Regions from separate parts of the Undibacterium sp. RuRC25W genome, predicted to be linked through region 2. Evidence: predicted binding sites of a transcription regulator. Region 2 holds the regulator's gene; the other holds the start of a gene.
What was found. The regulator LexA, encoded in region 2, represses DNA repair genes until DNA is damaged. The targets are predictions, from matches to a motif close to ACTGTATNNNNATACAGT.
Positions count from the first base shown of each region.

Region 1: recA (recombinase RecA) is a predicted target of LexA. The motif match lies at 2,582-2,599, and genes of this name have one in related genera.

Region 1 is NZ_JBMPPD010000002.1:49,519-54,114, reverse strand. Features, by position in the region: gene ACO0KV_RS01395 (sensor histidine kinase N-terminal domain-containing protein) at 1-288, opposite strand, end outside; gene ACO0KV_RS01390 (response regulator) at 285-1,016, opposite strand; gene ACO0KV_RS01385 (tetratricopeptide repeat protein) at 1,695-2,438, shown strand; gene recA (recombinase RecA) at 2,666-3,712, shown strand; gene recX (recombination regulator RecX) at 3,939-4,397, shown strand.
Region 2 is NZ_JBMPPD010000041.1:30,675-35,270, reverse strand. Features, by position in the region: gene rplI (50S ribosomal protein L9) at 56-508, opposite strand; gene rpsR (30S ribosomal protein S18) at 535-819, opposite strand; gene priB (primosomal replication protein N) at 829-1,128, opposite strand; gene rpsF (30S ribosomal protein S6) at 1,160-1,528, opposite strand; gene lexA (transcriptional repressor LexA) at 1,761-2,417, shown strand; gene lon (endopeptidase La) at 2,570-4,596, opposite strand, start outside.

The DNA of each region.
Region 1 (4,596 bases), on a different contig from region 2:
CGGCTGTGTCAGGCGTGAAACCAACTTATGATCAACTTGCTTGATTTGCTGAGAAATCAGCATGATTTTATTTTCTAAGGCATGATCAAATGGTTGATTTGCAATAGACTTTGCGACCAGATAAGTGATGGCGATACTCATGGGCCACAATAATAGTAGCGGCGCGAGCATCCAATCTAGAATTTCACCAAACAGAGAGCGTTGGTTAACTTCTTCTTGTTGACTCAGTAGCGTATTTTCCGGACTAGCCTGGGCCGGTGCAGGATTTACGCCACTATCCATCGTCATTTTTGATCGGTGTCAGAGTTCGTGTTGAGGTCAACAGAGGTCGCACGAGCTGCTGGCGCAACAAAAAATTTTTCTAAACAATATCCAAGACCACGCACGGTTGCGATACGTACCCCATCAATTTCAATTTTTTTACGCAAACGGTGAACATAGACTTCAATAGCGTTATTGCTGACTTCTTCGCCCCATTCACAGAGATGGTCAACAAGTTGTTCTTTCGAAACTAAACGTCCGGTGCGTTGTAAAAGCACTTCCAGTAATCCTAGTTCACGTGCAGATAAATCGAGCATCTGCTCATGGATGTAGGCAATTCTTCCTACCTGGTCATAGCTTAACGGGCCATGTTTGATAATAGTCGGCCCACCACCTGCGCCGCGTCTTGTCAGTGCTCGCACCCGAGCTTCGAGTTCTGATAAGGCGAATGGTTTTGCCATGTAGTCATCGGCACCCAGATCCAGCCCTTTTACCCGCTGCTCAACGGAATCTGCCGCCGTCAGGATAAGCACTGGCAGATGAGAATTTCGGGCTCGCAGACGGCGCAAGACTTCCAGTCCACTCATTTTAGGCAGGCCCAGGTCGAGGATAAGTAAATCAAAATCCTGGGTTGATAAGGCAGAATCGGCTTCTTGTCCATTGTTGACGCAATCGGTTGCATAACCGGATTGGCGCAACGAACGGGTCAGACCATCTGCCAGGACACTATCGTCTTCAGCAAGCAAGATACGCATGAGGTTTCTTTAAAAATGAATTTGTCTCTTATCCCAAAAGAAAATGCGCAATGATATAAGCCCTGTTTGGTCTAACTCGGGAGAAAATCACGGTGGCGCACCATCTTTTATTGCCTTTGGATTGACGATATTGTCACTTCGGGAATGACAACACCATCATTTAATTATTATTTGCGGAAACGGTTATTCGGGACTCGCAAAGTCTGATCAACATCTGATTTTGCATTATCCGTAAAACCTATTTCATCTTTGTTTAACGTTATACCAAATTTGTCGTCGAATTTATAGACGAATTTGACTTTTCGCCGGAGAAAAATGAATGCGATTTGATTCTCCTTCGCTTGGAAGCGCGGTTTTAGCTAAAAATGAATGAATCGAAAGTCAAATATCCTGAGTGCGTACCTGAATAAAAACATGGCGTCATCGCTGGCGGATCTGCCCTCGGATGATTGGCGCATATTCCTTGGGACGAAAACGGCGATAATTTCAGTTCTCGGGTGATGATAAACTACTGTGTGATAGCGGATTCAACCGTACCCTCGGGGCAACGTGTCATTGAAAATCGATGCGGGTGGTGTGTGCGAATCTGTTCAATCTACAGTGTTAGTGGTGATAAGGTTAGCATTCATGCCAACCAATAAGTCAACGTCAAGTTATTAAGCAACTCTAGGAAGAATTATGCAATTTTTTGGTATTGGTATTCATGTACTGATCGCTGTATTTTTTGCGATACATGTCGTTCGGACGGGGCAGAATATGTATTGGTTAGCGATTTTATTTATGTTCCCATTGCTCGGCAGTCTGGTGTACGGCATTGCCATTTACTTGCCCAGCACCCGTATTCAGTACGGAGCTAAGAAGGTCATCTCTGTAGCTGGAAAAATACTTGACCCGAATCGTGAGCTGCGCGAGGCAAGAGAAGCTTTTAATTACACACCAACAGCACAGAATCAGATGAGACTTGCCGCCGCGTTGTTGGCTGCTGGTCAGTCACAGGATTCGGCGCAAAATTACGAAGCATGTTTGCAAGGTCCGTTTGCAGGTGACCCAGCGATACGCCTTGGCGCCGCACAGGCTAATTTTGCATGTCAGCGCTACGATGCCTGCATCGACCATCTCCATACCTTGCGCGAACGAACACCTAATTACGCACCCGAAGTTGTCTCTTTGCTGATGGCACGGACACTTGCCGCTGCTGGTAAAGAGCAGGACGCACGTTCTGAATTTGAGTTTGCACTGCAGAAGTACGGTAGTTTTGATGCCCGTGCAGAGTACGCTATTTGGGCAATCGGTATCGGTGATAAAGAGACGGCACTTCGTCTGAAATTAGACCTTGATCAAACGATTAATCGCTGGAATAAGCACAACATCGAACTCAATGCCGTAATGCTGGGGCGTCTGAAAAACGCATTTTCAATGTAATCGTCAGGCTTTCAATTTTACATCTGCCTTCAATTGATCGTATCCGGCGATTTTCCATAGGCAATGACTCAACTGTGTCGAATGTTACATAAAATAAACTTTTCGTTTTTTTAATTTGTTTTAAAAAGTCGCTTGCATAAATCACTGTTTTTTTATACAGTACTGCAAAACGTGGAATTCGTTCCAGTGTTTATTTTCCACCGGCTGCTTATTGAATGAAAGAATGTATGGACGATAAGAAATCTGACAACAGCTCAGAAAAGAGCAAGGCGCTTGCTGCGGCGCTGGCACAAATCGAAAAGCAATTTGGTAAAGGATCGGTCATGCGCATGGCCGATGGCGCCGTTGTGGAAGAAATACAAGTTGTTTCTACCGGCTCGTTAGGTTTGGATATTGCATTAGGTGTTGGCGGTTTGCCGCGCGGTCGTGTCGTAGAGATTTATGGTCCTGAGTCGTCAGGAAAAACGACCTTGACCCTGCAAGCTATTGCTGAAATGCAAAAAATCGGCGGTACATGTGCCTTTATCGATGCAGAGCATGCACTGGACGTTGGTTACGCGCAAAAGCTGGGTGTTAACCTCAATGAGCTGTTGATTTCTCAACCGGATACTGGTGAACAGGCGCTGGAAATTACAGATGCTTTGGTACGATCCGGCAGTGTTGATCTCGTCGTTATTGACTCTGTTGCTGCATTGACACCACGCGCTGAGATTGAAGGCGATATGGGTGATTCATTGCCAGGCCTGCAAGCACGTTTAATGTCCCAAGCATTGCGTAAATTGACTGGTAGCATCAAGCGTACGAATACTTTGGTGATCTTTATTAACCAGATCCGTATGAAGATTGGCGTTATGTTTGGTAGCCCGGAAACAACGACCGGTGGTAATGCCCTGAAGTTTTATGCTTCCGTTCGTTTGGATATTCGTCGTACTGGTTCTATCAAATCTGGCGATGAAGTTGTTGGTAACGAAACTAAAGTTAAAGTAGTTAAAAATAAAGTGGCACCACCATTTAAAGAAGCGCATTTCGATATTCTTTATGGAGAAGGTACATCTCGTGAAGGTGAAATCCTTGATTTGGGTGCCGATGCCAAAATCATTGAAAAAGCGGGTGCTTGGTATAGTTATAACGGCGAACGCATCGGTCAGGGCAAAGACAATGCACGTAACTTCTTAAAGGAACGTCCACAGTTGGCCTATGAAATTGAAAATAAAGTACGCGAACATCTTGGCGTCCCAATGTTGCCCGCATTAAGTGTTAGTGCTACAGAGTAAGTAATTTGACGTCGATCTAAATTCTGGTTCCTGTCGAAATTGACTGAAGCCGATAATTTACAGCTAAACAACTGGCTGAGATTATCGGCTTTTATTTTTGGCTGCAATGAAAAACCTAATGCTGGGTCGTGTGTGGCTGTTTTTTTATGGTCTTGTTATTCATTCAGTAATTTTTTAATTGAATGGTCTGGTTTTTCTTTCCTCTTTGCTCGTTGATGTCACTCGTATGATGAAACAAAAATTAAGCCTGAAAGGGCGGGCGCTCCGTTATTTGTCGATGCGCGAACACAGTCGGATTGAGCTTGTCAGAAAATTATCTCCTTACGCAGAAGAAGCGGAGGAGGTTGAGGTCGTATTGAACTGGCTTGAGGCTTCTAACTTTATGTCCGCGGAGCGGTTTTCTGATTCTCTGGTGAATCGTCGTTCTTCGCGTTTTGGTAATCAGCGAATTCTTGCCGAGTTGCAAACGCATCAATTGGATGATGTCGAAATTCAGCGAGTGAAAGACAATCTATCGGAGAGTGAGTTAGAGAGGGCTTTGGCGGTGCTTCATCGCAAATTTCCGCATGCGCCAGTAGATTTTGAGGAGCGTTTGAAGCAAAGCCGATTTTTGCAACAGAGGGGGTTTTCTGGGAAGTCGATTCAGGGCGCGATGAGAGTGGAGAGAGAGGATGAAGCGGAGTAGGGGGCTTTTTCCGGCGAAGACTGGGACCAAGTGTTTTTGTTTATCGTTAATTTGTGGGATGGCGCTTTGTAAGCCAAAGAAACGCTCCGCAGACTTTGTCGACTGCCCCTCTAATTGAAATTCCGTAACGAAATTCCACCAAAGTTAAAGTCAAAGTTACAATAAAAATGCTATTTTTTGCCTTTCAATCACTGTCTTT
Region 2 (4,596 bases):
AACTAAATGGGGTCAGTTCAGAACCCGGCTTTTTTTTAAACAAATCTGAAGCCTATTAAGCTTGCTCTCCAACAACGGAAACTGTTACATTAACAACAACGTCTGTATGCAAAGCAACAGAAACAGAGTGTTCGCCAACAATCTTCAATGGACCTTGTGGCAAGCGAACTTGCGATTTTTCAACTGCAACACCTTGCTTAGCCAATGCTTCAGCGATGTCAAAATTAGTAACAGAACCAAACAAACGACCATCAACACCAGCTTTTTGGGAAATTTGAACGGTAGAACCTTCCAATTTTTCGCCTTGAGCTTGAGCTGCTGCCAATTTAGCTGCTGCTGCTTTTTCCAACTCAGCGCGTTTCGCTTCGAATTCAGCGATCGCTGCTGCAGTTGCACGGCGAGCCATGCGTTGTGGAATCAGAAAGTTACGTGCGTAACCGTCTTTCACTTTAACTACATCACCGAGGTTGCCGAGATTAACGACTTTATCCATCAGAATAACTTGCATATTTTTCTCCTAGTACTTGTCGTCAATTACGCTGTGTGCAGATCAGTGTAAGGCAACAACGCTAAATAACGTGCGCGCTTGATCGCTGTATCAACTTGACGTTGGTACAAAGCTTTAGTACCAGTCAAACGTGCTGGCATGATTTTGCCGTTTTCTTGCACGAAATCTTTCAAAGTGTCGATATCTTTGTAATCAACTTTTTCTACATGTGCTGCTGTGAAGCGGCAGAATTTTTTGCGTTTGAACAAAGGATTTTGTTGTTGACGCTTTTGCTTCAATTTGCTTTTATCAAATTTTTTACCGAATGCCATGTCAGGCTCCTAATCTAGTAAATGTGTCCCGATTTCATTAACGTGAAACACGAGACTTTTGCTGTTGCGATTTCTGCGGGCTAAAAATCCAGTGAATTCAATTTCGACATCTAACGGCAAGTCATGAAATGCTCTTGAAATATTCCCAGCTGCCTGGGCATTCATCTCTAACTCAACTATTCGTTCAATGTTAGCTTCATGCTGCAACGACCTATGCATCAATACTGCTGCTGCAATCGGCACTCCAGCTGGCGTATATCGCAATGCTGACTTCTCAATAATGCGCGCCACAAGCTTTAATTGGTTCACTCTTTTTTAGACGACCTTCTTCAAATCAAAATTAAGCAGCTGGTGCTTCGACGCGTTGTGCTTTCGCTGCGTCTTCTTTCTGAACTGCTTTCATCATTGGAGATGGAGCTGTTTCAGCTTTTTTCATTTTGACTGTCAGGTGACGCAGAACGGCATCATTGAATTTGAATGCTGTTTCCAGCTCAAGCAATGTTTCTGCATCGCACTCAATGTTTAAGCAAACATAGTGTGCTTTAGCCAATTTTTGAATCATGTAAGCCAATTGACGACGGCCCCAATCTTCGACGCGATGAACCTGACCACCACGTGCAACAACGCTAGCTTTGTAACGTTCGATCATTGCAGGAACTTGCTCGCTTTGATCGGGATGTACGATAAATACGATTTCATAATGACGCATATATTCTCCTTGTGGACAATAAAATAGCCTGCCTCGGCGTCAAGACGAGTGCAGGAAGAGGAAAGCCGATGATAATAACCCACTTTCTCATTTTATTCAATTACTACAAGCACCTAGATGACCAAAGACGGCAAAAAAGTAATATTTTAAAAATTTCCTTGCACATCCAGCTGCACTGTATAAAAATACAGACTGTCTATACATACAGCGCTATTTTCGGCGCCGCTCGCTTATGCTGAAGCTCACCACACGTCAAGAACAAATCTTAAATCTGATCAAAGATGCCATACAAAACACAGGCTTCCCTCCAACGAGGGCGGAGATTGCGACAGAATTAGGGTTTCGATCCACAAACGCAGCAGAGGAACACCTTCAGGCCCTCGCGCGTAAAGGGGTGATCGAAATTGCCGCTGGCACATCGCGCGGCATCAGGCTATTGGAGTCTGAGTTATCAAGCCATATTACCGGCTCAACTTTTAATCCACCCCATCCAGCCAGCGTTCAACTCAACATTCCATTGATTGGTCGGGTTGCCGCAGGCTCCCCAATTCTCGCCAGCGAACATATTGAGGCGAGCTACCAGGTCGACCCCGCTTTATTTTCTGCCAAGCCAGACTTCTTACTAAAAGTGCGCGGCATGTCAATGCGCGACGCGGGCATCCTAGATGGTGACTTGCTCGCAGTAAAGAAAACTGATAGCGCACGCAATGGACAGATCGTTGTCGCCCGTCTTGGTGATGACGTTACCGTTAAGCGCTATAAAAAAACGGGCAATCACATTGAGCTCATCGCCGAAAATCCTGATTACTCGACGATCAAGGTGGACGACCAAGATGCGGACTTTTATCTCGAAGGTCTTGCTGTAGGGCTAATGAGAAACTGGGTGTAAGCCCATCAACACAGCCCCCCCCCTCACCTCAATACCCCTCTTGAAATACAGAGAAAAAATCGTCCCCCCCAAAACAATCATTTAGTCCGATGAACTGATAAAAAAAAGCCCGAACTATCGGGCTTTTTTCACAGCATGACGGACTCTCTGACTTAATGCTTTACGACAGTCAAATCAACCGCAGGATCAACAGGTGCAGCAGCAACAGGAACTTCAGGCTCAACCAAAGGCTCTGGCTGACGCTCCAACGCAATCTCAAGTACTTTATCAATCCAGCGCACAGGAACAATTTCCAACTTGTTTTTGACGTTATCTGGAATTTCCGCCAGATCTTTTGCATTTTCCTCAGGAATCAGAACAGTCTTAATCCCACCGCGATGAGCAGCGAGCAACTTCTCTTTCAATCCACCGATCGGCAACACTTCACCGCGGAGCGTAATCTCACCAGTCATCGCCACATCAGCACGGACTGGAATACCCGTAAATACAGAAACTAAGGCAGTCGTCATCGCAATACCAGCAGACGGACCATCTTTCGGCGTCGCCCCTTCAGGTACGTGAATGTGAATATCACTCTTCTCAAACACATCAGCTTTAATACCAAGACGCTTAGCACGACTACGCACCACAGTTCTCGCTGCCTCAATGGATTCCTTCATCACGTCGCCCAGTGTTCCCGTACGGATCACTCCGCCTTTGCCAGGCATTGCTACCGCCTCGATGGTCAAGAGGTCACCACCAACTTCCGTCCAAGCCAAACCAACGACCTGGCCGATTTGATTTTCTTTGACAGCAACACCAAAGTCATAGCGACGTACGCCTAGGTATTTATCAAGATTCTTCGACGTGATTGTCGCTTTTTTCTCATTCTTCTTGAGCAAAAGCATTTTCACGACTTTACGGCAAATTTTGGAGATTTCGCGCTCAAGTGAACGGACACCCGCCTCTCTCGTGTAATAACGAATGATGTCGCGGATAGCACTTTCAGCCACGGTAATTTCGGACTCTTGCAAACCGTTATTCTTGATTTGCTTTTGCAATAAGTAACGTTGCGCAATACTTGTTTTTTCATCCTCGGTATAGCCGGACAAACGAATCACTTCCATACGATCCAACAAAGCAGCTGGAATATTGTAGGAGTTGGAAGTCGCAACAAACATCACATCCGACAAATCAAAATCCACTTCGATGTAATGATCAGAGAACGTATGGTTTTGTTCGGGATCAAGCACCTCAAGCAATGCTGACGACGGATCGCCGCGGAAGTCGGCACCCATTTTATCCACTTCGTCCAACAAGAACAGTGGATTGCGAACACCAACTTTCGCCAAGCTCTGCAAAATTTTACCTGGCATGGAACCGATATAAGTACGACGATGACCGCGAATCTCTGCCTCATCACGCACACCACCCAAGGCCATACGCACAAACTTACGGTTTGTTGCACGGGCAATGGATTGACCGAGTGAGGTTTTACCCACACCAGGAGGCCCAACCAAGCACAAAATTGGCGCCTTGAGCTTGTCTACACGCTGTTGAACTGCAAGATACTCAAGAATGCGCTCTTTCACCTTATCTAAGCCATAGTGCTCATCTTCAAGCACCTTTTCAGCATTCGTCAGGTCATTATTGACTTTGGATTTTTTCTTCCAAGGCAAACTTACGATCGTGTCGATATAATTTCTCACCACGGTCGCTTCTGCAGACATTGGGGACATCATTTTCAGCTTTTTAAGCTCATTGAGCGCCTTGTCACGAGCTTCTTTAGGCATTTTGGCTGCGATGATCTTTTTCTCAAGCTCATCAATATCCGCCCCCTCTTCACCCTCGCCTAATTCTTTCTGAATTGCCTTCACTTGCTCATTGAGGTAGTACTCGCGTTGAGATTTTTCCATCTGACGCTTCACGCGCCCGCGGATGCGTTTCTCTACCTGCAAAATATCCAACTCACCTTCAAGCTGACCGAGCAAATGCTCAAGACGCTTAGCGACACTGAAGATTTCCAAGATGACTTGTTTTTGCTCGAGCTTGAGTGGCAAGTGCGCAGCGATTGTATCCGCCAGGCGACCAGCGTCATCGATACCCGACAGTGATGCAAGAATTTCTGGAGGAATCTTTTTGTTTAACTTCACATATTGATCGAACTGCTGAACGATCGCTCGGCGCATCGCTTCCACTT